Regions from separate parts of the Marinobacterium sp. xm-g-48 genome, predicted to be linked through region 1. Evidence: predicted binding sites of a transcription regulator. Region 1 holds the regulator's gene; each other region holds the start of a gene.
The links. The regulator FNR, encoded in region 1, switches genes on or off when oxygen is low (the NO sensors DNR and NnrR bind a similar motif). The targets are predictions, from matches to a motif close to TTGATNTANATCAA.
Positions count from the first base shown of each region.

Region 1 (5,575 bases):
TTACATTGCCAATGTAAGTTATTGTTTATTATAGGCTTAATGGTATTGGTTAAATTTTAACCAATTTTCTGCTTTTACCTTTTAATGACGCTTTAGTTCACCTTTGATGACTCTGTGCACAGGGTTATCCACAGATAATGTGAGCACACTTTGCTAGCCCCCATGGTTACTGGGGTGGTCGATTTTAGAGAATTAAAGGTTAAAAACGATCAGTCGATGTCAAGGATTTTGTGGGTCTGAATGCTCAATTTCCATTGAGGATTTTGCATACAATATTCGATACAACGTGCACGATTTTCAAGCGCGTTTTGGTCATCCAGGGGTTGGATGTAGAAGTGTTCGAAGCTTAGATTTTGGAACTGTTCTGGCTGTGCTCTGAGCTCTTTTTGCGGGTAGACCAGCTTCAACTCGTGGCCCTCTAAAAGAAGAATCTCGGAGCTCCCTTTGGGGCTGACACAGACCCAATCGATTCCGTTTGGAAGCGGTAGGGTGCCGTTGGTCTCAATGGCGATCTCAAACCCTTGGTTATGTAGAGCATCGATCAGATCGCTGTCCATCTGCAGGGCAGGCTCGCCCCCGGTGATGACGACAAAGGGTTGTCCTTGCTTAGGATCTGGCCAGAAGCTAGCGATCCTTTGTGCCAGGGCTTCGGCGGAGGTGAACTTGCCGCCGTTTTGACCATCCGTACCCACGAAATCGGTATCACAGAATTGGCAGACTGCAGCCACTCGATCGGCTTCACGACCACTCCAAAGATTACAACCGGTAAAGCGACAGAACACCGCAGGGCGTCCTGCGTGAAAGCCTTCGCCTTGTAGGGTGTAGAAGATCTCTTTTACGGAGTAGGTCTTTGCCAAAATTAAGCCTCTTCTGCCTCACCGCCCAGGGCTTCCAAAAGCTCAGGGAGTAGGCGGGTAAATTCAATGCCCAACAGGGCTAGATCAGCATCCAGTGCCAGTGCTTCGTCCTCTTGCTCGCGGTCGCTCTGTTGCTCTTGGTACTGATCCGTCATTTTAATCGAGTGCAGGGTTAGATCCGAGTGCATGACAAACTGCAATTGATCACGCCACACCAGTTCTAGGCGCTCTGCTAACATGCCTCCGCTAAGGTGCGCTTGGATCTCTTTATCTGTCAGGTTTTGGCCTTTAATCTTGATCTGGCTGCTGGTCTCTAGAGGATCGGTAAACTCGGTGACAGCACCCAGTTCAAGTGCACGGGGTAGATCACGGTTCTCTAGTAGCCAGTCGCTGAATACTTTGTTGGCAGGAAGCGCGGTCGAGGTCAGTTTTACCGATAGTGACCCTAGATCTTCACGCAGTGTGCTTAGCAGCTCTTCTGCGCGCTTAAAGCTGCTGCCTTCCACAATCAGTAGTTTATGGTGAGGCGCAATAAGAGCACGTGTGGTTTTACGGTGTGTAAATGCGCGTGGTAGCAGTGTCAGAGTGATCTCGTCCTTAAGCTGCACCTTCTCTTTACGGTAGACCTTACGATCTTCGGTCGCCTCTATCTGTTCTACCTTCTCGTTGAGCTGATCTTTGATCACGCTCGAGGGTAGGATCTTCTCCTCTTCTCGCAGTGAGATAAGGTGAAAGCCGTGACTGGTCAGTACCGGTAGATCGATGACACCTGGCGCCACTTTACCCCAACCCACTGAACGTGGTTCTGCGCCTTTGCAGGGTACGAAGGGTCTGGCTTCTAGCGCCTCCATCAGTGCGGCTTCATTGAATGAATCACTGGGAGAAAAACGGTACCAAATAGCGTTACGAAACCAGAGCATAAAACCTCTAAATGCGGATTAGGTGAAGGGGCGCTATTATGTTGCTCTGATAGAAGGGATGCAAGCAGAGAGCCCTCTGCTTGCGGTTAGTTTCTGAGCTTAAAAACTGTTACGAGCCGATTTAATCGCTTCATCGATGTAGTAACCGTAGAACTCTGGCGTGTTCACACCGACGATCTTTTTAGCGCGAGTCTCGCCCTTTGCATCGACAAATAGAATGGTCGGGGTGAAGCGTCCACCCAAGCTTTTAGCAACCTGTTCAGCCGAGCCCGTTGAGCCATCAAAGTTGATAACGGGAGTAGGGTTGCTCAGATCCAGTACCTGAATAGGGGGTGCATCGTTCGTTTGTAAAAGAGGTTTTAGGAAATCCTCTTTGACGGTAACACAGAAGGCACAGCCATCCTGAGAGACCAACAGAACAATTACTTCGTTAGGGTTCGCTTTACCAAGCGACTGAAGATCCGTAGCTGTCTCAAGCTTTACCTCGGCTTGGGCGCTTATCATAAGGCCCAAGCTGAGAAGAAGTGCGCTACAGGTTTTCGATAAAATCGACCGCATATTCCACCGCCTCGTCGGCAAACAGATCTAAGAAGAAGTGATCTGCATCCTCAACGACTACTAGTTCAATGTTCTCTTTGTCGATACTTTCCATCTTTTCAGGAAGATCTGCAACCACGGTATCCAAGCTGCCTGCGATGACTAGAGTAGGGATGTTCGTCTCTTTTAACACTGTGGGTGTGTCGTACTCTGGGTAGTTGCCGTAGTAGCTTAGGACGGCTTCAGCCGACGCACCGCTGTTCTCACAGTAGATGACGCTGATGCCATCGATTATCGCTTTAGGGTCCATGCCCTTAGCTTTCTCTAGAATCGGCTCGATGGGCGTTTCATAGCGTTTGCCATAACCCTCTAACGTCTTGCCGTAGTCCCAAGTTGCAGGTGCTAATAGAACTTGGCCTTTGATCTTATCTTGGTTAGCTGCAGCAAATTGAGCCGTCTGGTTGCCGCCACGTGAGTGACCCATTACCCAACGATCGCCTGCGCCCTGTCCATCCAGCCAAGTCTGCCAAGCATCCATTTCAGCCAGTGCTTGCTGCATGGTGTGTTGAGCCGGAACGGTACAGTCGTACATCGCTGATTCGCGGTTATCCAATCCATAACTTAGGTTGATGGCTAAAGTAGAGATGCCGTAATCGACCATCTGTTCCTGCACGTAGCTGATGATCTCCATCTCGTTGTGAGCCAGGGTGCCGTGCGTCAGCATTAGGACACCGTCTGCTAAGGATTTATCAGCAGCCAGTTCAAGATTGCCGTTGAGTGTTAAACCCTCAAAAGGAATCTGAACCTGTTCAGCCTGTGCAGTTGCTGCCATAAGTGATGCAGCGAGTAGGGTGGTCGATAGTCGAAGCATTTAAAACTCCATTAAACTTAAAATTTTTATCGTTTCTAGGTATAAAAAAACCGAGGTGGCTAAACCTCGGTTTCTATTAGAGACCGTCGTAGGCCAGTAAGCAGTATACGGGGACGCCGGTGTCTTGGATTTTTTGTGATCCGTTAAGGTCTGGCAGGTCAATCAGCGCTGCTACCTCAACAACGCTAGCCCCTAGACCGTTGATCAGTGTGCAGGCCGCCAGTGCTGTGCCCCCAGTGGCAATAAGGTCATCGATCAATACCACTTTGTCGCCAGCGGTAACGGCATCCTTCTGAATCTCCACGGAGGCTGTGCCGTACTCTAGCGTATAGTCTTGGTGAATCGTTTCACCGGGCAACTTGCCTTTTTTACGAACCAAAATCAGAGGCTTGTTCAGCTGGTGCGCAATAATCGCACCAAATAGAAAACCTCGAGCATCGATACAGGCTATGTGGGTAATATCCATCTGCATGTAACGATCAATAAAGGCGTTTGCGACCATGCGAGAGGCACGTGGATCTTGAAAAATCGGCGTAATATCACGGAACAGAATGCCAGGCTCTGGCCAATCTGGAATAGAGCGGACAACCGATTTTACATAGTGCTCGTCGTAAGACATTAAAGATCCTTATTTAACCGTGGTGTTGATTGCACTCTGGGCTGGGTGCTTCACCAGCCGCATCCAGCAGCGCTGCTTGATCAAGAATTTCCAGCTCTTTACCTTCAACACGAATCAGCTCTTGTGAAGAGAAGCGTGTAAAGATTCGACTGACCGTCTCGACCGCTAGGCCAAGGTAGTTGCCTATTTCGTTACGTGACATCGAAAGTCGGAAGGATTGTGCAGAGTAGCCACGCAGGGCATAACGTTGCGACAGCTTGAAAATAAAGGTTGCGATACGTTGTTCCGCCGTCTTTTTAGAGAGCAGCATCATCATCTGTTGGTCATCGCTGATCTCGTGGCTCATAGAGCGCATCACAGAACGACGCAGCTCTGGCATTTGACCTGCCAGATCGTCCAAGCGTGAGAAAGGGATCTCACAGACAGTGGTCGTCTCAAGCATCTTAGCCGACATTGGGTAGCTGCCTGAATCGAATCCGGCTAGGCCAACCAGTTCACCTGGGAAGTAGAAACCGTTGATCTGCTCTTCTCCCTCAGGGTTTACAGAGTAAGTTTTTAACGACCCCGCACGAATGGCGAACAGTGACGTGAACTCTTCACCCTGTCTAAACAGGAAGTCGCCCTTGTGAAGTGGTTTGCTCTTATCAACGATATCGTCGAGGCGAAGCGCCTCTTCGTCGTTTAGAGAGACAGGCAAGCAGAGTGTACTCAAGCTGCAGGTGTTACAGCTTACCTGGCCGATGCTGGCGAGTTTGATGTTTTTGGTGTCAGACATAAGGGCTCCTTAGTTGCCTGACAGTATATCCAAAAGCGCTTTATTGACCCAAGTCAATTTAGATAAAAAAGTGGACTTTTTAACGGTCCACTTTTAGTGAAATTTACTGTGCAAAATCGGATTAGATGATTTTAGAAAATCGCTGTTCTGAGTGATCGATATAGGCATCAAAGGTCATGCAGATTCGACGAATCAACAAACGCCCAGCGGCGGTGACATCCATTCCATCCTCTCTTAAATGAATCAGGCCATCCTGTGCCATCGGCTCAAGCAGTTTTAATTCGTTAGCAAAATACTCTTTAAAGTCGATATTGAGCGCTTTGGATTGATCGGCAAAATCGAGTTGGAAGTCACAGATCAGGCGGGTAATCACCGCTCTGCGAATTTTGTCATCCTCATTGAGGCAGTACTCTTTGGTTAATGCTGAGCCCTGAGATTCAATATCTTGCGTGTAGCGCTCAATGTTAGGGCTGTTCTGTAGGTAGTAATCGCCAATCTGACTAATCGATGAGACGCCCAAACCAATCAAGTCACACTGTGAGTGAGTGGTATAGCCCTGGAAGTTACGGTGCAGCGTTCCATCATCTTGGTGTTGTGTCAGTGTGTCGTCTGGCAGAGCAAAGTGATCCATACCAATGTTGCGGTAGCCCGCTGCCGTCAGCTTCTCAATACTTTGATGGTGAATCGCAAGTTTAGTGAGCGCGTCGGGTAACTCATCGGCATTGATACGACGCTGTGGTTTAAAGCGCTCGGGTAGGTGAGCATAGTTAAATACCGAGAGACGATCGGGTCGTAGCTCTAGAATTCGGTCCAAGGTCTCGGCAAAGCTCTCTTCAGTTTGCAGCGGCAAGCCATAGATTAGATCAACGTTGATTGAGCGAAAGCCCAGTTCACGCGCCTCTTTAAGCAGGTCCGTTGTCATCTCTAGGGATTGCACGCGGTTTACCTTGATTTGAACCGCTTCGTTAACATCCTGAACCCCTATGCTGATGCGGT
Region 1 is NZ_WBYQ01000002.1:11,196-16,770, forward strand. It holds gene queE (7-carboxy-7-deazaguanine synthase) at 210-860, opposite strand; gene XMG48_RS03980 (recombination-associated protein RdgC) at 860-1,777, opposite strand; gene XMG48_RS03985 (thioredoxin fold domain-containing protein) at 1,877-2,281, opposite strand; gene XMG48_RS03990 (alpha/beta hydrolase) at 2,307-3,185, opposite strand; gene XMG48_RS03995 (adenine phosphoribosyltransferase) at 3,262-3,804, opposite strand; gene fnr (fumarate/nitrate reduction transcriptional regulator Fnr) at 3,818-4,579, opposite strand; gene hemN (oxygen-independent coproporphyrinogen III oxidase) at 4,701-5,575, opposite strand, start outside.

Region 2 (5,575 bases), on a different contig from region 1:
AGCCCGAGCATTCGATTTTGCGTGGTATAGCGCGCCCATCTTACGCAGGGGTAAGTAGTATTCGGGCGCTAGCATCAATAGAAAGGCACCTTCAGCAAAACTGATGTCTGTTCCCCATGCACCGAGAGAGTATTTGTCCAAAAAGAAGAGTCCTAAATAGACTGCGACCAGTGCCACGCTGATCGCGGCAAAAAACTCCAAGAGCGTCCCGGACAGAAACGCCAAACGCAGAACTTTCATCGTGCTAATACGGAACTGATCCGATTGATGATGCAACGCCTCGGTCTCTCTATCGACTGCTCTCTCTTGCTGAAGCAGATCGACGTTACGAAGACGATCTTCGAGTAGATGGCCAAGCCGATTGAGCTGCTCTAAGTTGTTGCGTGACGCTTCCCCCGCTTTATTACCGACAATGATCATAAAGATCGGAATCAAAGGCGTGGTCAGCAACAAAATCAGCGGCACTAACCAGTTCACAAAGCTAGCGGCAATTAGAATCAAAACGGGAGTCCATACAGCCATCTGCTTTTGAATCTTAAACTCTGCGTAATACTCTTTGAGCTTGTCGACTTCACTGGTCAGCAGGTTGGCCAGTTGTGCCGGCTTGAAAGCAGGGAAGAGCGAAATCCCAGTTTTAAAACTGAGGCTAAGAATCTGCTCTCGCAAGCGATCGCGGATGGTGACTGAGTTGCGCAGATTGATAGTCGATTGCCAGAGTGATGCAGCCGCTTTAACGGCAAGAATGAGGAAGGCCGCAGCGACCAAAAGAAGCGGGCTGTGATCTAAGCTGCCCTGAGTTAATACCTGATCGATCAACAGAGCGACCCAGTAGGCGAATCCAATAGTACAAAGCGTTTGAATCACGCCCAATAGCAGCGACAGGCGCATGGAACCCTTCAGATCAAACTGGTGCTGATCGAGGATTGCGGTCGGGTTGGATTTTCGTTGTCTGGCCAACTTAACACTCACTAAGGTTTACAAAAAAAGGGGCTCGAAAGCCCCTTGATTACGTACAGCTAGAGCGTACAGATTAATCGTCTGCGCGCTGCTCCTCTTCAGCATCCAACCACATCGCGTTGATGATGCCGAAGCTGCAGGCTAGGAGTACGCCAAGGATCCAAGCAAAATACCACATCTTCTTAATCTCCTAGTAGTTTGAAACGCTGTTTTGTTCGATGAACTCAGGTTCAATTCGACGCCACATTTTGTAGTAGCCCCAGAAGGTGTAACCCAAAATGATCGGTACAAAGAACAGAGCCACCCAGAACATGATCTCAAGTGTCAGTTCACTCGACGTCGCATCCCACAGCGTTAGAGCGCTGGCTAGATCAGTCGATGAAGGCATCACGAATGGGAATAGGGTGAAACCGGTCATAAGAATGATCGCTGCGATCGCCAGTGAGCTCAACGTAAAGGCAAAACCACTTTTACCCGCTTTAGCCATTAAGCTTGTTAGCAGAGGGAGTGCCACAGATGCCGCTACCAATGTCCAAAGGATTGGGTAATCGGTGTAGTTACCGAACCAGTTGTCAGTGGTCGTTACGGTTTTGCTCAACGGGTTAGAAGGAGCATCACCCACGACAGTAGAGCTGATTTCGTAACCAGGAATACCGTAGTACAACCATGCACCCGCAACCGCTAAGAGTACCGTTAGAACCGGACCTAGCAGAGTTGCCATAGTTTGAGCGCGGCCTTGAACCTCACCGCCGGCACGCATCTGCAACCAAGTTGCACCCTGCAGAGCAAGCATTACCACGCTGGCTAGGCCACAGACAATGGCGAATGGGTTCAACAGAGCCCAGAAAGAACCGGTGTAGATTGGGCGGGTAAACTCGTCAAAGTAGAAGGGCACGCCTAAGAATAGGTTGCCGAATGCCACACCAAAGACCAGTGATGGAACAAACGAGCCCACTGCCAGTGCATAGTCCCAGTTGCGACGCCAAGCGACAGAGTCCTTCTTAGAGCGGTACTCAAATCCGACAGGACGGAAGAATAGTGCGAACAGTACCAGTAGCATGGCCCAGTAGAAGCCAGAGAATGCTGTTGCGTAAACCAGTGGCCAAGCGGCAAAGATGGCACCACCGGCAGTGATTAACCACACCTGGTTACCGTCCCAGTGAGGCCCGATGGTATTGATGATGACGCGGCGCTCAGTGTCCGTTTTACCCAATACAGGGATCATCATAGCAGTACCCAAATCCATGCCGTCTGCAATGGCAAAACCAATCAGCAGTACACCAACCAGCAGCCACCAAACAAGTCGAAGCGTTTCGTAATCAAACATCATTAAGCTCCTTGAGTCGCTGTGTTCTGTTCAAAGTGGTAACGGCCAGTCTGCAAGGCGCTTGGGCCTTTGCGGATGTATTTCACCATCAGGTAGATCTCGATGACCAAGAACAGAGTGTAGAGTCCAATAAAGCCCGCCAAGCTCATCCACAGATCCGTCTCAGTTAGGTGAGAGGTTGCGACATAGGTCGGAAGAATTTCACCGATCGCCCAAGGTTGACGGCCAAATTCAGCAACGAACCAACCCATCTCACTGGCAATCCAAGGAAGCGGTAGAGAGAGAAGTGCGAACCACTGCAACCAACGTGTCTGGTAAGCCTTACGCTTAGCGGTGTAGTAGAAGGCTAGGACAAATAGAAGCAGCATCGTAAAGCCTGCACCGACCATGACACGGAAGGTCCAGAACATCGGAGCCACCTGTGGAATGGTGTCCCGAGCCGCCAGTTTGATCTGCTCTTCGGTCGCGTCAACAACCGCCTGCGTGTAACGCTTCAACAGCAGACCGTAGCCCAGATCAACGCTGACTTTAGAGAACGCAGCACGATTTTCAGGAGTGTCTTCACCGTTACGCAGTTTCTCTAGAAGGCCATAAGCGACAATGCCGTTGCGAATGCGATCTTCAGCATGAGCCACTAGATCTTTAATACCGGTAACCTCCTCATCCAAGGAGCGGGTTGCAATTAGACCCAAGGCGCCCGGAATTTTCAGAGCGTAGTCAGTTGTCATGGTCTCTTCATTGGGAAGGCCGACAACGGTAAAGGCTGCAGGTGCTGGGTGTGTATCCCACTCCGCCTCGATCGCTGCCAATTTAACCTTCTGCACTTCGCCCACTTCGTAGCCAGATTCGTCACCTAACACGATGACAGAGATCGCAGAGGCTAAACCGAAGGCTGAAGCGATCGCGAATGAACGACGTGCAAATGGAATGTCACGGTTACGCAGCATGAAGTAGCTGCTGACGGCTAGAACGAAGATAGCGCCCGTTACATAACCTGCAGAGACAGTGTGAACAAACTTAACCTGCGCCACTGGGTTTAGCAGGACTTCCGCGAAGCTGTCCATCTCCATGCGCATGGTTTCAAAGTTGAAGTAGGCCCCAACAGGGTTCTGCATCCAACCGTTGGCGATCAAAATCCACAACGCAGAGAAGTTAGAGCCCAGTGCGACCAACCAGGTCACAGCAAGGTGCTGTACCTTGCTCAGGCGATCCCAACCGAAGAAGAACAGGCCGATCATAGTGGATTCAAGGAAGAAGGCTACCAGACCTTCAATCGCCAGCGGTGCACCAAAGACGTCGCCCACGTAGTGCGAGTAGTAGGCCCAGTTGGTTCCAAATTGGAACTCCATGGTCAAACCGGTGGTCACACCTAGCGCGAAGTTAATACCGAACAACTTACCCCAGAATTTGGTCATATCGCGGTAGATCTGCTTGCCGGTCATGACATAGACAGATTCCATGATGGCCAGCAGGAAGGATAGACCGAGGGTCAGTGGTACAAATAGAAAGTGATACATCGCGGTAATAGCAAACTGCCAACGCGATAGTTCCACAACCGATTCTGAAATCATCGGGGATGCCTCCAGTAGACAAATTAAGCACAAAAATTATGTGCACTGCACAAAGTTTCAGAATTGTAATCGGTTATATAGTCAAAAGTAATTGATATATATCTAAAGTCTTAACGATAAATGCTCACGACTAGTTGAGAAAATCTCAACCTTGGCAGCGGTTAGAGGGGCAGATGTTGACCGATTTTATGATCAGAACGCAGGGATCGCCGATCTTGAGGTTTAGATTGTTAAGGGAGCGTTTGGTGATGTGTGTTGAGACGATATCTGTTGCAATGCACACGTTAATAAGTACATCACTCGATGAAGTCGTTTCAATGGATTCAACCCTTCCGGAAACCTGATTCAAGGCAGAGATGCCTGCCACTTTTGCGGTCGATAGGATTAGATCGTTCGCGACCAGTTCAAGGCAGACCGCTGAACCTATGGGTGCATCAAGGGTCGGCACATAGAGTGTTTCGCTGGCCACTTGAAGCTCGGACAGTCCATCGGGGTGTTGTGCCACTAACTGGGTTGTCAGTGTCGACTTGATCGCACGATTGGCGGTTCGCGCGACCTTGCTGTTGGCCATCACCTCTCGCGCAGGCCCTTGAGTCACAATGCGGCCCTGCTCCAGTGCGATGACATGGTCAGCCAGCTCTAATACCTCTTCGGGTGAGTGGGTTACGTAGAGCATAGGAATACCCAATTCCCGGTTTAATTTTTTGAAGTAGGGGAGTAGCTCCGCTTTTCGGGCGCCATCGAGTGCTGCAAGGGGTTCATCGGCCAGAATAAGATCTGGTGCGCTTAATAACGCACGACCAATCGCAACACGCTGTTTTTCACCACCAGAGAGTGAATTTGGCGTTCGCCTAAGTAGGGGTTTTATACCTAAAAGTTCGACGATCTGGTAAAAATCGACGCTTTTGTCGACCTTATTGAAGCGTTTCGCGTAATTTAGATTCTGCTCTACTGTCAGATGTGGAAAGAGTCGGCTCTCTTGAAAAATGTAGCCAATGTTGCGTTGATAGGGCTTTAAGCTCGTGTTTGAAGCGCTATCAAATAACACCCGATCGGACAGAGTGACGCGGCCTTGGCTGTTGCTTTGCAAGCCGGCTATCGCATTGATTGTGGTGGTTTTCCCTGAACCTGACTCGCCAAATAGAACCGTGATGCCACTGGGGGCTTCAAAGGCTATATCAAGCGAGAAGTTTGGCATCGACTGCTGCAAAGTGACTGACAGTGTCATGACTGCAACCTCCGGCTCATACGACGTGACAGCCATTCAGAGGCAAGAAGTGCACTCATCGCAATGATAATAGAGATGATCACCAGTTTGGTCGCAGAGCTTTCACCACCGGGTACCTGAAGAAACGCATAGATAGCCGAAGGGAGTGTCTGAGTCTGACCTGGAATATTCGATACAAAGGTGATGGTGGCTCCAAACTCACCCATCGCTTTGGCAAAGCCCAGAACGGAGCCGGCGATCACACCAGGAAGCATTAAAGGTAGGGTGATGGTGATAAACACCCAGCGCCTTGAGGCACCCAGGGTTGCGGCCGCTTCCTCTAATTTAGGATCAATGGCTTCAATGGAGAGACGAATAGCGCGAACCAGTAATGGAAAAGCCATGATGGCTGCTGCTAATGCGGCACCGCTCCAGCGGAAAGCAAACTCAATTCCCCACTCAGCAAGGAATGATCCGACAGGCGTGCGTTTTCCGAAGGTCATTAACAGCAGA
Region 2 is NZ_WBYQ01000006.1:118,045-123,619, forward strand. It holds gene cydD (thiol reductant ABC exporter subunit CydD) at 1-957, opposite strand, end outside; gene cydX (cytochrome bd-I oxidase subunit CydX) at 1,031-1,135, opposite strand; gene cydB (cytochrome d ubiquinol oxidase subunit II) at 1,148-2,284, opposite strand; gene XMG48_RS10090 (cytochrome ubiquinol oxidase subunit I) at 2,287-3,855, opposite strand; gene modC (molybdenum ABC transporter ATP-binding protein) at 4,001-5,083, opposite strand; gene modB (molybdate ABC transporter permease subunit) at 5,080-5,575, opposite strand, start outside.
Region 2: XMG48_RS10090 (cytochrome ubiquinol oxidase subunit I) is a predicted target of FNR. The motif match lies at 3,947-3,960, and genes of this name have one in related genera.

Region 3 (5,575 bases), 370 kb from region 1:
ATTGGCGTCTGATCACCCTTACAAGGTAATGGCAGAAGAGGAAGCGGCGGAGCTTTAACAAATAGCGTCGCGGCCTCAATGAGACCGCTCCAACAGGTATTAATCGAGGCCTCTTAAGATCGCTCCAACAACTTAAGTGTCGGAACCTTATCGAAGATGAGGCGATCGATTGCCCGAAAAGGGGACTGGCCCAGGTCAGACCCCTTTTTTATTGTTCCTTTTCCACTCAGCGAAATCTACTAGTGCTCCCTTTGTGCAACTGCGGTATAGTCAGGTTATATGGTTATAAGTAAATCTATGTATTGGAGAGTCTATGCGTTTGATCAACCGCTCGGGTATTAGCATTAAACCCAAGGCTCCTTTTCATGAGTGGCTTTTGGCGGGCTCAGAAGAGCCGGTTCCTTCACTAGAGGAGCTGCGCAGTGAAGCCAACCTCTACCTCTTTGATGAGGTCGATTCTGATGAGGATTTCACCTCAGAGATTGAACAGCACTGGTTGACGATCTTTGAGAACGAACTCTCTGCCTGGGATGAGTTTCAGGATTTTTGGCCCAAACCGCTCTCGCTTGATCTCTTTAAGAGTTGGTTTGACATCGATTTACAACTGATGAGTTTTGATTTGAGCGATCAGCCCCTGATGCGGGCTAATCTGGATATAGAGTAAGGAGTCTCTGATGGTTGTCGCACAGCAGCAACACGGATTGGAATGGCATGAAGACCGTGATTGGCTCTATGACGAGCTGCACTCGCGCCCGTTCCAGCGCATTTCAGGGGATGCCAGTATTACCCACATTGCGGTGCTGGCAAACCAACAGGAGCGTGCCATTCAGAGTCAGCACATCCAGCGCTTGCTAGATACCCTCAACATCGAACACGACGGAGTGGATCAGGCGTGTAATATCTACACAGCGGGCGATCTGCGCATCCGTTGGGAGCAGCATCTCGAGTTTACGTCACTGACCATCACCGATTCACGTGAAGGGGTAGCGTCGACACAACCCTTTTTCACAACGGCGTTGGATCGACTGCCAGACGGCTGGTTAAGTAACTACCCAGGTAAAGCGGTAGCCGCTTTTCATATGCGCATTCAGAACATTCAGGGTGATGAACTACCAGAGCCCAAAGATGTTCGCTCTCAGCTCGATGATATGCAGATGATCGGCAGTCTGCCACAGAATGGTGCAGCACAAATCTGGACGACATTTAGAACGCACAGCGACAACTTTGGCCGTTTCCTAATCTTCAATAACAGCATGTCGAAAGGGCAGATGGGCCGAATGGTGCAGCGTGTAATTGAAGTTGAGACCTACCGTTTGTTAGCGCTGCTCGGTCTTCGCGAAGCGCGTAAGCTGTCACCGGTTGTTGCTGATATGGATAATCGAATGGCCGATCTGACGCGTCGCCTGTCAACGGGTGATAACTCAGATGACAGTCAGCTTTTGACAGAGCTCATCAACCTATCGGCCGATATTGAAGCTGAACGTGCGAGAACCACCTTCCGTTTCAATGCTAGCCGCTCATACCATGATGTTATGGCGGCACGATTGGATGAATTGCGTGAGGATGAGGTCTCTGGTCACCTGACCTTGAAAGAGTTTTTGATCCGTAGATTGACGCCTGCTGTGCGTGGCTGTGAGACCATGCACAATCGACTCGACGACCTATCGCGTCGTGTAAACCGCGCAGCCGATATGATGCGTACCCGAGTTGAGATGGCGATTGAGAACCAGAACCAAGAGCTACTGAGCTCCATGGATCGTCGATCCAAGATACAGCTAATGATGCAGCATACGGTAGAGGGTCTGTCGGTTGCTGCGATCAGCTACTACGCAGTTGGCCTAGTGAAGTACCTCATTGATGCGGTACACGGTGCCGGTGTCGAATTCGATAAGAGTCTTGCGACTGGTGTCTCTGTCCCACTGGTGATTGGTGCGGTATGGTTCATTACTCGTAAAATTCAAAACCGATTTAAGAAACTCGCTGAAGTGAAAACCGAATCAACAGCGAAAGGGGATCAGTAAGTTGTCAGTAGAAGATCAGATCCAAACCCGTCTCAATGAAGGTCTTAATCTTGTTCACATGGAGTTAGAGAACGAGAGCCACATGCACGGTGGTAACCGTTTGGATACTCACTTCAAGCTCGTCGCCGTTAGCGATGATTTTGAAGGTAAACGGCTGATACAGCGTCACCAAACCATTTTTGGCCTGCTGTCAGATCTTATGCAAAACCCCATTCATGCACTCTCAATGCATCTATACACCCAAGCAGAGTGGGCCGAAAAGTCTGGTTTAGTTCCGGCGAGTCCTAAGTGTATGGGTGGTTCAAAGCAGGATAAGTAGTGTTGGAGCCATATCGACGATGTGGCGATCTTTTCTTTAAGATCTAGATCAAAAGCTAGATCAAGATCAAAAACGAATACCCAGCCTAAAGGCTGGCCATTGGCACTTTTTGGTCAGCAAAAAGTACCCAAAAACTGACCACGCTCACTCGGCCTGCGGCACGCTCCGTTCAATGCTTTTTCACTGAAGTCCAATAGGACACTGCAAAGTCGGCTCCTGCCTCCGTTGCAGACTTCGGCCATCCGGGCCTCAGCCGATTGAACTCTTAACCGTGAAAAACCATCGTACTCACTCTCGATCGGACGTGGACAAATCGGCACGAGACTCGAGTTCGGCACTGTTGGAGCGGTCTTGAAAAGGCCGCGATTGGTACTAATTATAACTTTGCTAGTAGCACCGGTGTCTGGCTTTAGCCTGACATCCACTCTCTCAGCGTTTTCCAGAAAGGTAGTAAAGCCTACTTGCGGGTGACAGGCTGAAAGCCAGTCACCACCTAAAGGGCAGGTTACTTCGTAACCTCAGCAAACAGATCAAAATACTCTGGGAAGGTTTTGCTGGTACAGCCCGGGTCATTGATGATGATCTCGCTGTTGCCGAACGAGGCGAGTGAGAAGCACATGGCCATGCGGTGGTCGTCGTAGGTATCGATCGCGGCGCTCTGGATTTCGGCTGGTGGTGTAATCTCGATGAAATCTTCGCCTTCCACCACTTCCGCACCCACTTTACGCAGTTCGGTTGCCATTGCGGCTAGGCGATCGGTCTCTTTGACGCGCCAGTTGTAGACATTACGAATGGCTGTAGGGCCTTTTGCGAACAGGGCGGTTGTGGCAATCGTCATTGCAGCATCGGGAATGGCGTTCAGATCCAGGTCTACACCGTTCAGTTCGCCTTTAGAGACCTCTACCCAAGTTGGGCCATAAGTGACCTTAGCACCCATCTTACCGAGCACTTCAGCGAAGGCTTTGTCGCCTTGTACCGATTCAGAACCGACGCCGTAGACGCGAATCGTTCCGCCAGCAATAGCCGCTGCAGCTAGGAAGTAGGAGGCTGATGAGGCATCACCTTCAACCATCACTTCACCGGGCGACTGGTAAGTCTGTCCGGCTCTAACGACAAAGCTCTGGTAGTTGTTGTTCTCGACCTCAACACCAAACAGCTTCATCGAGTGCAGGGTGATATCGATGTAAGGCTTAGAGACCAGCTCGCCATCGACAACGATCTCTAGATCCTGCTGTGCCATTGGAGCGGCCATCAGTAGCGCAGTCAAGAATTGGCTCGAGATGTTGCCTCGAATCGATACTCGTCCGCCTTTTAGCTGTTGAGCGTTAATCTTTAGTGGCGGGTAGCCTTCATCTTTTAGGTACTCAATATCAGCGCCAATTTGACGCAGAGCATCAACCAAGTCCTCGATAGGACGCTCGTACATGCGAGGTTCACCGGTCAGTGTGAACTCACCTAAACCAAGGCACAGTGCGGCGGTTAGTGGGCGCATTGCAGTACCGGCGTTGCCCAGGAACATCTCAGCACTTTGCTGCTTGAAAGGACCTGCCACACCGGTGACAACGCACGAGCGACGATCATCAGCTAGCTCATAAGAGACACCCAACGTTTTTAGTGCATTCAGCATGTGGGTAACGTCTGCGCTGTCTAGCAGGTTGGTTACCTTGGTTTCACCTTCCGCCAGTGCAGCTAGAAGAAGAATTCGGTTTGATAGGCTTTTTGAGCCTGGCAGTTGAACGTCACCGTTTGCAAAATCGCGAGGTTGGAGTGAAAGAGTTTCCATAATCTTAAAAGTGTAGTTGATCGCCAAAAAAGGATCGAAAAAGGTACAGGTAAACGTCTGTTAAGTCCATTGTTCAGAGAGATTCGTTTTAATTGATTTCAATCAATGGACGATGGAGAAGAGTAGGGCATATTAGAACCATCAACACTGTATGGAATTAGGAGTAAAAAATGATCGGAGAACACCACGATCTAGTTCATGAACTTCCAGAGTACCGCGAACGTATTCATGAGCTTAAAACATCAAACAACCACTTCTCTCGTCTGTTTGATGAGTACCACGAAATTACTAAGCAGGCTGAGCTTGCTGCAGCTGAAGTTGAACCGACCACGACCAGTCGTGAAGAGGAACTTAAAAAGCGTCGTCTTGAACTGAAAGATGAGCTTTTCAAAATGCTTCAGGGTTAACCCTTTTCATTGTCCTTTCGTTGCTTGAACGTTACCCGTCTTTTTAGGCGGGTTTTTTTTGCTTCAATTTTTTGTTGGAGCGATCTTAAAAAGGTCGCGATATTCTGAACTGCTATTTGTCCAGGTTTCTCATAGCAATAAAAAACCCGCACTAGGCGGGTTTTTTAATGGGGTAGGCTGTTATGCCCAATCACCTGGGTAGTCAGCGAAACCTGGGTTGTCAGAGACACCCACCACTTTAGGGTTGTTCACCTTAGGTAGTTTGATCACCATGTTCTCATCGCGTTCTGCTTTTAGGTAGTCAGCAATGATATCCCAGAGTAGTCGACCCTCTGGTGTGCGGTTAACAGTTGCCCAACCAGAGACGCTGTAGTTCTTGTCATCAGCAATCACTTCACCGTTGTCTAGGCGTACTTCAGAGATACGCTGGCCAAGTGGTTTGGTTGGATCGATGGTGTAGTCAAGACCACCCACGCGAACCATGTCGCCACCTGATTGTAGGTATGGATCTGGATCGAATAGGTTGTCGGCAACGCCTTCAAGCATCTCTTTGATCGCTTTACCAGTCATCTCTTGAACGTAAGTTTCAGAGTAGGTTGTTGCACACTGGCTCATGACATCTTCCATTGTGATCCACTCACCCTCTAGAGTAGTGGTACCCCAACGAACGCCGGCTGATAGTGCGATGTCTGCCTTGTACTCCCAACGAAGTGCGTTACAGATAACTTGGTCCCAAGTGCCCATGAAGTTACCGCGACGGTAAAGAGTACGATCCGCTTTAGCCAGTTTCTCTTGAAGAATCTCTTCGAAGGTTTTGCCGACACGGATTGGGTTGTTCTGCCACTTCTTGTTACGCGCTTCGATGATGTTCTCATCGTAACGACCTTGGCGCATCTGGTTGATGTACGCTTCCATCTCACCGTCAGCTTCAAGCCAATCAGAGATAACAGGTAGCTGTTTGTAAGTCATGTTGGTGATCTGGCCATCTTCGATCGAGAAGTCCATACAGCCGACAAACTTACCGTTTGAACCTGCGTTGGTTACC
Region 3 is NZ_WBYQ01000002.1:384,935-390,509, reverse strand. It holds gene XMG48_RS05770 (SbcC/MukB-like Walker B domain-containing protein) at 1-58, shown strand, start outside; gene XMG48_RS05765 (hypothetical protein) at 314-664, shown strand; gene XMG48_RS05760 (DUF3422 family protein) at 675-2,021, shown strand; gene XMG48_RS05755 (BolA family transcriptional regulator) at 2,023-2,340, shown strand; gene aroA (3-phosphoshikimate 1-carboxyvinyltransferase) at 2,846-4,123, opposite strand; gene XMG48_RS05745 (YdcH family protein) at 4,294-4,530, shown strand; gene XMG48_RS05740 (5'-nucleotidase C-terminal domain-containing protein) at 4,711-5,575, opposite strand, start outside.
Region 3: XMG48_RS05745 (YdcH family protein) is a predicted target of FNR. The motif match lies at 4,216-4,229, and genes of this name have one in related genera.

Region 4 (5,575 bases), on a different contig from region 1:
CGGACAATCGCATAAATCGTCGCGGCCTGAATCAAGAACATAACCCCGATACCCAACCAGTAGACTAAGCCAAACTTAGCGACAATGCCGTTGCCGACAATCGCAACGTGCCACCAGAAAAGGTTCAGCACAAAGAAGGCAACACCTGGGCAGACCAGACCAAAGGCAACTGGGCTGTGCTCACCTCCGTGCAGATACTTGTCTAGGTAACCATTCAACTTCATGACACGGTACCCAACCATCAAGATCACGGCTTGCAGGGCAACCATCAACGTCATCATTTGGAAGTTATCGCCAGCATCCAATGCACCACCGGTTAGGTGAGCAATGCCATGTTCCATACGTAACCACTCAATACCGAGCAGTGTCACAATCGGTACCAACATCCAAAGACTTGGCGTCGCTTGCTCTTGTAGACCATGCTGCATCATCGCATTGACGCCCGACACCAAAACGACCAGAACAACCAACACTGCGGCGATTAAGAACAGGTAAGAGAACACCGCGGCAATTGTAATAACAGCGGGAATGTGTGACATCGCTGCAGGCGCCGCAAAGCCGACCGATAGCATCGAAAAGGTAAAGGCCGCCATCAAAGGTGAAAGGTGGTTGTGCTCTTCACTGCGGTAACCCCCCTGCGTCAACATGCGACCCAAGTAACGTCCGTACATTTTTAGCGCGTAGTAACCGATGATCAAAAAGGCGATCAGCGCGCCGGGGAACATCCACTCAATAATCGTCCATAGACCCGGAACAAATAGCGCACCCGATACAAACATCACGTTCACTGTCATGGAGAAGGTCAGAGGCAAGGCCATCATTTGAACTTCAGCGGGTGAGTTCAAAATCTTCTCGTGGGCGTCAGTGCCTTTAACTGCGTTGTATTCGCGGATATTCCAAACCAACAGCGCAATGTGCAACAAGCCAAAAATAACGACACCGGCAATAGCAAAAACGATAATCAATGGCATTGGAATACCACTGGCAATGTCAGCACTCCAGGCACTCGTCCAGTGGTCCCAAGTTGGCATAGGGTAACCCTTATGCGGAACCATCCACATTAGGTACATAAAAAATGCCACTGACATACCGCCAGCGCCAAGTGCAGCTAAGAAAAAGCTAGGATGCCAAGGCTGAGTTGAGTCTCTTCTGAACATGGGAGATCTCCTAATTAGTTAAACCATAATGTATTAGACTTTTCTAATATATTAACAAATCATTAAATTAGCAATATCTAATATAGATATTAATCATCCCCTTTTGATTTATCGCAAAAGCCTATAAATCCGGTTGCGGATTCTCAATGCGACGATCACTGCATGAATAGATACTGCTCGCCAAGCTGGTCGAGATGACTCGACCATTGAGCGGGGAGGTACTCCCCAAAACGTATCGTCTTCAAGGGGAATTATTCAATGGAGATGCTAGGACTCTATCCAGTCTGGTTTGAGCCGACACTCGGTTCAGGTTGGATCATCGGTATCATTGCGACCATACACGTTCTGTTTTCACACACATCTGTGGGTGCAGCACTGGTCTTCTCTTACCTTGCGGTGGTCGCTTACCGTAAGAACCGCCCAGAGCTTCTCGACTACATTCGTCGTTACGGCCTGTTTCTTTTGGTCTTCTCTTATGTCTTAGGTTCGATTACCGGACCAGGCATCTGGTTCTCAACTACGGTCGGCAGTCCGCGTGGTATCTCTGCACTGATTCATAGCTTTGTCTGGAAGTGGGCAACCGAGTGGGTCTTCTTTGTCATCGAGGTCATCGGTGTCTACATGATCGTCTACTTGGTGAATAAGGTGGATCAGAAAACACACCTGCGCATCAGTATCATCTTTGGCCTAGCCTCTTACACCACCATGCTAATCATTATCGGTATTCTGTCGTTCATGCTGATGCCTGGTAATGAAAACTGGTACACCGAAGGCGGTTACTTGAACGGTTTCTATGGCGCCAACACCTTTGCGCAATTGGCTATGCGAACGGCGTTTATGTTCACCATGACAGCGGTAGTCGGAGGCATTGTTGCCTCTTCAATTAAAGATATCGATTTCCGCAAAGAGATGGTTCGTCGTCTGGCGATTCTAGGTTTGGTTGCGACTGCAGCCGGTCTTGGTCTATTCAAATGGTACCTATCAACGATTCCAGCGACCGCTGAATTGGTGATGGAGAATCGTCTACCGGAGTACTTCACACCCGCTCTAATCTCTGTAATGGGCGGCATCATGGCCTACTTCGCAGCCACTCTGGCCGCACCAAAGCTGCTAAAACCAGCCATTGCGGGCGTCATGACGGTCGTCATTTTGGTGTTCGGACTTTGGCCAGAAGAGGTTGCGCGTGAGTCGATTCGTAAGCCTTATGTTGCAGGTGGATACGTCTACTCTAACCAGGTTATTGGTCGTGATGTTCCGGGGCTTGGTATTCACAGTGAGATCCCGACCATTGAAGAGCATGGCTTCACTAACGCTCTAATCTTCCTTCCCGAAGAGCTTCGCACGGTGACTGATTCTAATAAAGAGGCGGTTGGTCAAGCTCTGGCGTTGAACACCTGTTCAAACTGTCACTCACTGACCGATACAGGGATTCGCCCACTGGCAAATTACTTTGGTGACGACTCAAGCGAGTCGGATATTGCGGCCTACCTAAGAGCTGCACTGTCGAGTGGTACAACGCTCTACATGCCACAAATTCCACTTCAACAAGATGAAGCAGTGGCCTTGGCTAGCTTTATTCGTCAGTTGAAAGATCAATCTATTGCTGTCGCGGCTGATCAGGGTAATCCGATCACTGTGTCTCAGTCTCACTAAGGAGTATCACGATGAATGTAGACTCTTTATACGCACTTCGTGATGTGGCCGGGGTTCCCTCACATCCGATTCTATTTTTAGTGTTAGGTGTCGTCACCTTTGCACTTCATATGTTTGCGGTTCACGTTATGTTGGGCGGTGCAGCGCTGACTATTCGTGGTGCATTAAGCCAAGACAGTTACTGGCGTCAGCTTGCTAATGCCATGCTATCGACCGCAAAAATTGCGGTGTCGGTTGCTGTGGTTATCGGCGTTGCGCCACTACTGTTTGTGCAGGTGATCTATGATCCTTTCTGGTACACCTCTAATGTGCTGTCCGCTTGGTGGGTTATTGGATTCATTATCATACTGTCAGTCGCTTATCTGTTGATCTACCTCTTCTACTTTAAAAATGAAGATCTGACGCAGAATAAGACGAAATGTCCTGGCAGCATGATTCTATCGCTCGCACTGTTCATTGTTGTGGGTCTGATTATGCACACCCTAACCAACCAGATGCTCTCCCCTGATCAGTGGATGGAGTGGTATGCACCGCAGGGGCAGATCGATGCCAGCGGTACTCAGCTTCACTCAATCAACTGGGCGCGTTTCATCTTTATGATTGCTCTAGCAGCACCGGTAACCGGCGCATGGCTTTACGGCTACCGCCACTACATCAGCGTTCGTCCTGGTAGCGACTCGGGTTACCTTGAGTTTGTTCATAATCTGGCGCGTAAACTGCTTGCTCAAGGCTCTGTGGTATCGATTCTTATTGGTGCAATCTGGATGGTTAGCCTGCCAGAGAACCAAATTGAGTTTTTAACCAACCCGATGCTCTACATCACAGCCCTAGCATTGATCGCTTTAGCGATGGTGCCGACTCTGTTTGGCAGCAAAATTAACAACGGCTACACCGCCTACTGGTTAGTAGCGGTCGCCTTTGTAGTGATCGCACTGGTCGCGGTTGATCGTGAAATCATTCGCTGGGTTGCCCTAGTCGTTGAGTCTGGCTACAACCCAATGGACTACCCAATTAACATGGATTGGTACAGCACCATTCTGTTCTTCGCGACTTTCGCAGTTGTCGGTGGCATGGCCTGCACCTACCTAATCACGGTTGCATGGCAGGCGGGACAAACAGAAGGCACCTACACACCATCTGTGGCTATCTCTCGCCTGGGTAACTGGACCATTTACATCATCTTAATCTGGATCGTGCACTACTTTGCCGTCGGATTCTGGGTATGGGCACAGTAAGGAGATGACGATGAAAAAAGTAATGATTTTAAGCGCCCTACTCCTATCCACTTCAGCTTTTGCCGATGAGCGAGCGGAAATTATGGCGAACCCCTGCGCTGTGTGCCACGGCACCAATGGACAGGTTGAAAATTCAGCGTTCATGCCGTTAGCAGGAATGAGTGCCGAGACCTTTGTTAAAACCATGTTGGATTTCCGGACAGGTGAACGCGACTCTACTCTGATGAGAGGTCTTGCTCTTGCATACAGTGACGATGAGATCGCAGCAATGGGTAAATACTTTGAATCACTTGAAGTTGGAGGTGAACAATGATTTCACGTAGAGACTTCCTTGGCATGGCTTTGACTGCTGGTGCAGCAGGTCTGCTGCCACTAAATGCGCACGCTGCAACCGGTAAAGTTGTCGTTATTGGTGGCGGTGTCGGCGGTGCAACCTTCGCTAAATATATGAAGATGAAGGCACCTCAAATTGAGGTCACCATAATTGAGCAAAATCCAATTTACATTCGCCCGTACGGATCCTCTGAAGTGCTCAATGGACACATTGATATGTCTGATCTCGAGGTCAGCTATGATGCTTTAAGAATCAAATACGGCGTCAACGTTGTGATCGATAAAGCAGTTGGACTGGATGCCGATAAACGCATTGTCACAACCGCTTCGGGAGCAAACTTCCCATATGATCGTTTAGTTGTCTCACCTGGTATAGAGCTGCTGTACGAGCGCCTAGACGGCTATTCTCGGGAGATAGCAGAGACTAAAGCACCTTCTGGCTGGATTCCGGGATCACAGACTGCTCTGTTACGTGACCAGATCAAAAACATGCGTCAGGGTGGCACCTTTCTGATCGTAGCTCCGCCTAACCCTTATCGTTGTCCACCTGGGCCATATGAGCGAGGCGCGCTGGTTGCAGAGTGGATGCAGAAATACAATCCAACCGGAAAAGTAATCATTACCGATCCAAAAAATGATTTCGTAACGGGCCCTGACATGCGTCTGGGCTGGAACCGAATGTATGGTTACAACGTCCCTGAAGATCTTCAAGCGGGTATGCCAACACTCAAACAGCACAGTGAAGCTGGCATGATCGATTGGATTCGTGAAGTTGACGGTGGTCGACCACTGTCGATTGACGCAGCAAAGATGCAAGTTGAAACAGAGCAAGGCTTCATTAAAGCTGATGTCATCAATGTTGTGCCGCCGATGAAAGCGGGCAAGATTGCCACAACTTTCGGACTAACCGATCAATCAGGATGGTGCCCCGTAGACCCTTATACTTTTGAATCTAAGCTAGTGGCCAATATCCACGTGCTAGGGGATTCAGCATCCGCTAGCCCTCTCCCTAAATCTGGCTTTGCAGCCAACAATGAGGCCAAAGTCGCAGCGTATGCCATCATCAATCTATTTGCAGGGCGTCCAGTTGAGGAGCCCTCTTGGGAAAACACCTGTTACGCACTAGCCGGTAAAGATTATGGATTCATGGTAATCGGCGTCTACGGAATGCGTGATGGAAAGATAGCTAACCTGCCG
Region 4 is NZ_WBYQ01000006.1:108,936-114,510, reverse strand. It holds gene XMG48_RS10060 (hypothetical protein) at 1-1,157, opposite strand, end outside; gene XMG48_RS10055 (cytochrome ubiquinol oxidase subunit I) at 1,416-2,810, shown strand; gene XMG48_RS10050 (hypothetical protein) at 2,822-4,045, shown strand; gene XMG48_RS10045 (cytochrome C) at 4,056-4,358, shown strand; gene XMG48_RS10040 (NAD(P)/FAD-dependent oxidoreductase) at 4,355-5,575, shown strand, end outside.
Region 4: XMG48_RS10055 (cytochrome ubiquinol oxidase subunit I) is a predicted target of FNR. The motif match lies at 1,261-1,274, and genes of this name have one in related genera.